DNA from 2 places in the Paraclostridium sp. AKS73 genome. Region 1 is predicted to be linked to the other one. Evidence: riboswitches for the same ligand, from Rfam matches in the RefSeq annotation. Region 1 holds a riboswitch; the other holds the start of a gene.
What was found. Region 1 has a riboswitch for FMN ahead of LEQ07_RS11180 (ECF transporter S component). Riboswitches for the same ligand answer to the same signal wherever they lie in the genome.

Region 1 (4,217 bases):
TATAAGAGAGCTAGCTTTAAGAGAAGGAGTTATATCAAGTAAAAATTCAAAAGATGAAAAATCTGTATATGATATGTATTATGAATTTAGTGAATCTGTGAAAACTATAGCTCCACATAGAGTATTGGCTTTAAATAGAGGAGAAAAAGAAGAATATTTAAAAGTTAAATTAGAAATTAATAATGAAAAAGTAATAAATCATATAGTTGATGTATATGTTAATAAAAATAACCAAATAAACAAAGAAGAAATAATTTCTGCTATAGAAGATTCATACAAAAGACTTATATTCCCTTCAATAGAAAGAGAGATAAGAAATCATTTAACTGATTTAGCCCATGAAAGAGCAATAAGTGTTTTTGGACAAAATGTTAAGAGCTTATTACTTCAACCTCCTGTAAAGGATAAAGTGGTTATGGGATTTGACCCAGCATATAGAACTGGATGTAAGATAGCTGTTGTAGATAAGAATGGTAAGTTATTAGATTACACAACTGTATATCCAACTAAACCTCAAAATGATGTAGATGGAGCTAAGAAGACTTTAAAAGGACTTATAGAAAAATATAATATAGATATAATTTCTATAGGTAACGGTACAGCATCAAGAGAATCAGAACAATTTGTATCTGAAATGATAGGTGAAATAAATAGTAATGTTCAATACACTATAGTAAGTGAAGCAGGTGCATCTGTATATTCAGCATCAGAGCTTGCTAATGAAGAACACCCAGATATAAATGTATCTATAAGAGGTGCTATATCTATAGCAAGGAGATTACAAGATCCTTTAGCTGAGTTAGTTAAAATTGATCCTAAAAGTATTGGAGTAGGACAGTACCAACATGATCTGAATAAAAAAAGATTAGAAGAAGTTTTAAGTGGAGTTGTAGAAGATGCGGTAAACTCTGTAGGGGTGGATTTAAATACAGCTTCATATTCATTACTTGAACATGTAGCTGGGATAAGCAAAACTATAGCAAAAAATATAATTGAGTATAGAGAAGAAAATGGTGATTTCACATCAAGAGCTCAAATTAAAAAAGTTAAAAGATTAGGACCACAAGCATTTACTCAATGTGCAGGGTTTATGAGAATAATAAATTCAAAAAATCCTTTAGACAATACTGGAGTACATCCTGAAAGTTATGATACTTGCAAAAGTTTACTGGAGAGACTAGGATATTCATTAAATGATTTAAAAAATAGAAATGTAGATGAAATAGATTCTAAGATAGCAGATATCGGAATACACAAATTAAGTGAAGCATTAGAAGTAGGAATTGTTACTTTAAAAGATATTATATCTGAAATAAAAAAACCAGGAAGAGATCCTAGAGAAGAAGGGATTAAGCCTGTACTTAGAACAGATGTATTAAAAATTGAAGATATAAAAGAAGGTATGGTTTTAAAAGGAACTGTAAGAAATGTTGTAGATTTTGGAGCATTCGTTGATATTGGAATAAAAAATGATGGTTTAGTTCATAAATCACAAATGAGTAATAAATTTGTAAAAGATCCTATGACAGTAGTAACTGTAGGGGATGTAATAGATGTAAAAGTAATAGGTATAGATTTAAAAACACAAAAGGTTTCTTTAACTATGAAAGATATAAAAGAAGTATAGGAGGAATAAATGCTTTTTATAAAAAATGGAATTATAAACACAGTCACTAATGGAATTATACAGGGTGACATACTTATTGAAAATGGGAAGATAATAGAAATTGGAGCAGATATAGTTGCTCCATTAGATGTAGAAGTTATAGATGTAAATGGAAGTTTAATTTTTCCTGGATTTATAGATGCACATACACATTTAGGTTTATGGGAAGATGGTATGGGGTTTGAGGGAGCTGATGGTAATGAAGAAACAGATCCAATAACGCCACATTTAAATCCTATAGATGGCATAAATCCTATGGAAAGAAGCTTTGAAGAAGCGAGAAACGGTGGAATTACATCTGCATGTAGTACACCAGGAAGTGCAAATGTTATGGGAGGACAATGTATCGCTATAAAGACTGTTGGTAGAAGAATAGATAAGATGGTAATAAAAAATCCTGTGGCATCAAAAATAGCTTTTGGTGAAAATCCAAAAAGTTGTTATGGACAAGAAGAAAAAGCTCCACAAACTAGGATGGCAATTGCTGCAATGTTAAGAGAAACATTAAAAGAAGCAGAGCAGTATCTAGAAGATATAAGATTACATGAAGAAGATGATGAAAATGAAAAGCCTGATTATGATATGAAAATGGAAAGTTTACTTCCAGTACTAAATAGAGAAATTCCATTTAAAGTACATGCACATAGAGCTGATGACATGTTTACAGCGATAAGAATTGCAAAAGAATTCAATTTAAAGTTAACATTAGATCATTGTACAGAAGGGCATTTAATAGTTGAAGATTTAGTGGAAGAAGAGTACCCAGTTATAGTAGGGCCTTCGCTTTCTGAAAGATCAAAAATAGAATTAAGAAATTTAACTTTTGATACAGCTGGGGTTTTATCAAATGCAGGAATGCAAGTTTCACTAACTACAGATCATCCTGTAGTTCCTCTACATTACTTACCTGTATGTGCAGGAATAGCAGTTAAACATGGAATGGATTCTAAAAAAGCTATAGAAGCAATAACTATAAACCCTGCAAAAACATTAGGGATAGACAATAGGGTAGGTTCTATAGAAGTTGGGAAAGATGCAGATATAGTTATATGGGATAATAATCCTTTAGAAATTCAAAGTAATGTCATGTATACTATAATTGATGGAAAAGTTGTATATAGAAAACAAGGTTAATTAATATTGACATATCTAAATTTTATTAATAATATATAGATATAAGGAAAATTAAATAGCACGTAAGATCTTCGGGGCAGGGTGAAATTCCCTACCGGCGGTATAGCCCGCGAGCTACATTTGTAGCATGACTTGGTGAGATTCCAAGGCCGACAGTAAAGTCTGGATGAGAGAGGATTAGTATATATGTATAAGAAAGATATTATTGTTTTAATATACTTAAAAAACTAAGCTCGAAGAGATTCTTTGGGCTTTTTCTTTTTCCTAAAATTAAAATTAGGAGGTTTTTTAAATGGATAATATATTCATCAATAAAAAAACTATGAGTACAAATACAATGACAAAGGTAGCTATTTTAGCAGCAATTTCTTATATTTTAATGTTTATAGCAATACCTATTCCAGGTATATTTCCTGATTTCTTAAAACTAGATATATCGGATGTACCGGCTATATTTGGAGGTATGACATTAGGACCAGTAGCAGGTTTTACAATAGTTCTTATTAAAAATTTATTCCAAGCAATGACGGCATCAACAACAGCTTGGATAGGTGAAACAGCAAACTTACTAATTGGTGGTTCATATGTAGTAATTTTATCATTAGCATATAGACATAAAAAAATATAAAGGGATTATTTTTAGGGTTTTTCTTAGGAACAATAGCTATGATAGTAATAGGTTGTTTAACTAACTATTACATGTTACTACCTTTTTATGGGAAAATAATGCCTATGGAAGCTATAGTAAATATGGGACATGTAATAAATCCTAATGTAGTAGATTTAAAGAGTTTTGTTATTTGGATGATAGCTCCATTTAACTTAGTTAAAGCAGTAATAATGTCAGTGATTACATTACCTCTTTATAAAAAGATGGAGGTAATATTAAAAAAATAAATTAATTAAAAGATTTTCAAAGTATAGAGCGAATGGTAACTATATAAGTTTTAATGACATTTTAAAAGCATATTTTCAGCTTTCATGGAGTAAAACTTATATAGTTACACATGAGCAAGTTAAATTTGAAAATCTTTTTTTATTTATTTTTCATCGTAAACATAATAGACACAATCATTTTCAAAATTAGACATTGATTCAAAATTATTTTCTTTAAGCTGATTTATAAGATTATCGTATGGATTTGTTATATAAATTTCAGCCTCTTTTGATTTATATTTCAATAAAGAATAATTAGTAGAATCACTAATTCCTTCAAATGTGTTATCTATGCATATAATAGATGGACATCCTTTCATTTTTATAATACATTTATGACCATTAACTATTAATAAAGAATCACTTTTAACTAGATCATTAAAAATATTTTCGCAAATATTTAAAAATGTAAATCCATAAGTTAATTTATTATTACAAGTTTTAAAATAATCGAGATTTTTAAATTCTTCATAAGAAATAT
Region 2 (4,217 bases), on a different contig from region 1:
GGAACTTTTGCTGTAATGGCGATGATTGTTACCATATGTGCTTATGTAGTAGATATTAATGTAAATAATCCATCTTTAATATTAATTAAAAATTTATTGTTTTCATCTATAGGTTTTTTAACAAGTGCAAGTAAAGATTTTACTGGGAAAGATTTATAAATTTCAGAGGTTTATCATATTAATTATGGTAAGCCTCTTTTTTAAAATCAATAAAGCAAATTGTATATTTATAAAAGTAACTTTTTATTAAATTTATAATTGGGAGTGGATAGATTGAAGAGTTTGAGTGTTTGTATGATAGTCAAAAATGAGGAAAAAAACATAAAGAGATGTTTAGATAGTATAGAGTCAATAGCAGATGAAATTATAATTGTGGATACAGGATCAAATGATGAAACTTTAAATATATGTAGTAATTACAACGCAAAGGTAATAAACCATAAATGGAAAAATGATTTTAGTGAAGCTAGAAATGTATCTTTAGAGTATGCTACCAAAGATTATATATTATTTTTAGATGCCGATGAAGAAATCTCAAAAGAAGATTTGGAAAAATTGAAAGCATTATTAAGTAGCAAAAAATTAGCAGAGGGATATTTTTTTAGACTAACAAATATAATCAGAGGAACTGAAGTAGGAGAATATGGAGTTTTTAGATTTTTTAAAAATAAAAGAAAGTATAGATTTAGAGGGAAGGTACATGAACAAATAGCTAATTGTATTCAAAAACATAATAAAGATAAGTGTATTGAAAATATAGATATTAAAATTTATCATTATGGATATGACCCAAATAAGGTTAATATAGAGTTTAAATATAAAAGAAATATGGGGATTTTAAATACATACACAGAAGAAGAAAAAGATGCCTATTATTTTTATGTTTTAGGTAATGAATACGCAAGAATTACAGATTTTAAAAGATCGATAGAGGCTTATGAAAAATCTTTAAACCTTATGGAGATGAAATATAATTATGTATTTTATCCATACTTAATTATGAATATAGTAAAGGCATATTCAAATGAAAAGCAATTTTATAAGTCTTTAAAATTTATAGAAGAAATTAGATTGTCAATTCCACATTTTAAAGATTTATATTTTATGGAGTGCTTAGCATATATTGAATGTGGGAAAATAAGCAAAGCACTAGAGTGTTTAAATAAGTATACAAATTGCCCAGTAGGAAATAGTTACAAATATCCAAATAATAATTTCGAAAAAATATATGATATAAAAGAAATGAAAAAAAACCTTGAACAAGCAAGTATTCCTAACGATAACTTATTAAGTGCACTAATGATAACAGACGAATATGACACTAGCATTATTAACACAGTAAAAAGTTTTAATGAGATAATATCTAATTTTAATATAGTAACTAGCAACAAGTGTTTAGACATAACTGAATTAAAAAATATAGGTGCTAAAATAATTTATTCCGATGATAAAGACTTAAATTTATTAATAGAAAAATGCAAAAGTAAATATATTATTATGGTTGATATAGGTGAAATTTGTTCAACGTTAAGCCAGAAAAAAATAATAGAATTGCTATCAAATACGAATGAAAAATTTTTTACTGTAAATATTGTAAACATAGCAAATAACACTAATTCTAAAGAAGTAAGGATTATAAAAAATGAGAACTCAAACTTTATAAATGATTATAAATATGCATTAATAAAAAATAAAAATGTAGTAGATAGCAACATATATATTCATAAGTCATTTAATTAAAAAATTAATTTTATATGTTGACAATTTAACATATAAGAATTATTATCTAATTAGAATTAAATAATCTTCAGGGCAGGGTGAAATTCCCTACCGGCGGTAAAGCCCGCGAGCCGTAAATGGCATGATTCGGTGAAACTCCGAAGCCGACAGTAAAGTCTGGATGAAAGAAGATAATGTATTGTAATGTATATAAGCATATACTATTATTTTGATTTGTAAGCTCTGAAATATTTTATATTTCAGAGCTTTTTTAATTAATTTAATATGTGTATTTTTATGATACAAAAGCCCTGAGTTTAAAACTCAGGGCTTTTATTATTTTCTTTTATAAATCACAAGATGTGAAAGGAGAATATAATGGATGAATATTATATGGGTTTAGCTATTAATCTTGCAAGAAAAGGAATAGGAAAAGTTAATCCTAATCCTATGGTTGGAGCAGTTATAGTTAAAGATAACAAAATTATAGGTACAGGATATCATGAAAGGTATGGAGGAAAACACGCAGAGATAAATGCAATTGAAAATTCAAGAGAGAGTTTAAATGGATCAACTATGTATGTAAATTTAGAACCTTGTTCTCATTTTGGTAAAACGCCTCCTTGTGTAGATAAAATTATAGAAAGTAAAATAAATAAAGTTGTTATATCATCTGTAGATCCAAATCCGCTAGTACAAGGAAAAGGAGTTAAAAAACTTAGAGATGCAGGTATTGAAGTTAAGGTTGGAGTTTTAGATAAAGAAAATAAAAAATTAAATGAAGTTTTTTTAAAATATATAAAAAATAAAAAACCATTTGTAGTTATGAAAGTTGCCATGAGTTTAGATGGGAAAATAGCAACAACTACAGGTCAATCAAAATGGATAAGCTGTGATGAGTCAAGAAGATACGTACATAAGTTAAGAAGTGAAGTAATGGGTATATTGGTTGGGATAAATACTGTTATAAAAGATAATCCAATGTTAGATTGCAGATTAGAAAACGGTAAAAATCCAATAAGGATTATAGTAGACACAACACTTAAAATACCTATAGATTCAAAAATTGTATTTAGTTCAAAATCAATTAGAACTATTGTAGTAACTACAAAAAATGCAAATAAAAATGTAATGAAATTACTAGAGGATAAAGGTGTTGAAATATTAACTGTTAATTTAAAAAACAACTTAGTCGATCTAAAAGAAATGATAAATAAATTAGGGGAATTAAAGATAGATAGTATTTTAATTGAAGGAGGATCAAGATTAAATTATTCAGCAATAAATGAAAATATAGTTGATAAAGTTCAAGTATATGTAGCCCCTATTATACTAGGAGGGGAAAGCTCTAAAACTCCAATTGGAGGAGAAGGTGTATCTGATATAAAAGAAGCATTTAAGCTTCATCAATTAGACTATAAACAAGTAGGTTCAGACATTTTAATTGAAGGATACTTGAAAGGAAGTGACAATTAATTGTTTACGGGAATAGTTGAGGAAATCGGTACTATAACGCACATAAAAAATGGAGTTAAGTCATCTAAGCTTATTATTAATTGTAATAAAGTTTTAGAGACAACTGAAATAGGAGATAGCATTTGTACAAATGGCGTTTGTCTAACTGTAACAAATATAAGCAAAGGAACATTTGAAGCCGATGTAATGGCAGAAACTATTAGAAAAAGTAATTTAAATACTTTAAAAATAGGAAGTAAGGTAAATTTAGAAAGGGCATTGAGTTTAAGCACTAGACTAGGAGGTCATTTAGTTAGTGGACATATAGATGGTATAGGATATATAAAAGATTTAAAAAAGGAAGATAATGCAATTTGGATAACCATAAAAACTTCAGTAGATATACTTAGATACATTGTATATAAAGGTTCTATAACTATTGATGGAATAAGCCTAACAATAGCATATGTAGATGATGATGTATTTAAGGTTTCTATAATACCACATACACTACAGCAAACTATATTATCAAGCAAAAATATTGGAGATAGCGTAAATCTAGAATGTGACATTATAGGCAAATATGTTGAAAAGCTATTAGGAATTAGTAAACCTAACAAACAACAAGCTAACAATATAAATGAAACTTTTCTTAAAGAAAATGGATTTATTTAAAATAAATTGGAGGTAGAAAAAATGTATAAATTTAATTACATTGAAGAGGCAATAGAGGATATAAGGGATGGTAAGATAGTTGTAGTTATAGATGATGAAGATAGAGAAAATGAAGGAGATTTGTTAATGGCCGCAGAAAAGGTAACTCCTGAAGCTATAAACTTCATGGCAACTTATGGTAAGGGACTTATCTGTATGCCACTTACTGAGGAATATTTAAAAAGACTAAATATTCCTCAAATGGTAAAAGACAACACTGATAATCATGAAACTGCTTTTACTGTAAGTATAGATCATATAGAAACAACAACTGGTATATCAGCTTACGAAAGAGCTTTAACTATACAAAAGGTATTAGAAAAAGAATC

Region 2: it holds a riboswitch for FMN, as region 1 does, so the genes downstream of both, ribD (bifunctional diaminohydroxyphosphoribosylaminopyrimidine deaminase/5-amino-6-(5-phosphoribosylamino)uracil reductase RibD) here and LEQ07_RS11180 (ECF transporter S component) in region 1, are expected to answer to the same signal.

Annotation. Positions count from the first base shown of each region.
Region 1 is NZ_JAIXHU010000018.1:49,332-53,548, reverse strand. It holds gene LEQ07_RS11190 (Tex family protein) at 1-1,627, shown strand, start outside; gene LEQ07_RS11185 (amidohydrolase) at 1,637-2,800, shown strand; FMN riboswitch at 2,864-2,982, shown strand; gene LEQ07_RS11180 (ECF transporter S component) at 3,093-3,428, shown strand; gene LEQ07_RS11175 (ECF transporter S component) at 3,467-3,697, shown strand; gene LEQ07_RS11170 (GNAT family N-acetyltransferase) at 3,841-4,217, opposite strand, start outside.
Region 2 is NZ_JAIXHU010000038.1:7,505-11,721, forward strand. It holds gene LEQ07_RS16080 (hypothetical protein) at 1-159, shown strand, start outside; gene LEQ07_RS16085 (glycosyltransferase family 2 protein) at 274-1,740, shown strand; FMN riboswitch at 1,800-1,916, shown strand; gene ribD (bifunctional diaminohydroxyphosphoribosylaminopyrimidine deaminase/5-amino-6-(5-phosphoribosylamino)uracil reductase RibD) at 2,098-3,195, shown strand; gene ribE (riboflavin synthase) at 3,196-3,849, shown strand; gene LEQ07_RS16100 (bifunctional 3,4-dihydroxy-2-butanone-4-phosphate synthase/GTP cyclohydrolase II) at 3,871-4,217, shown strand, end outside.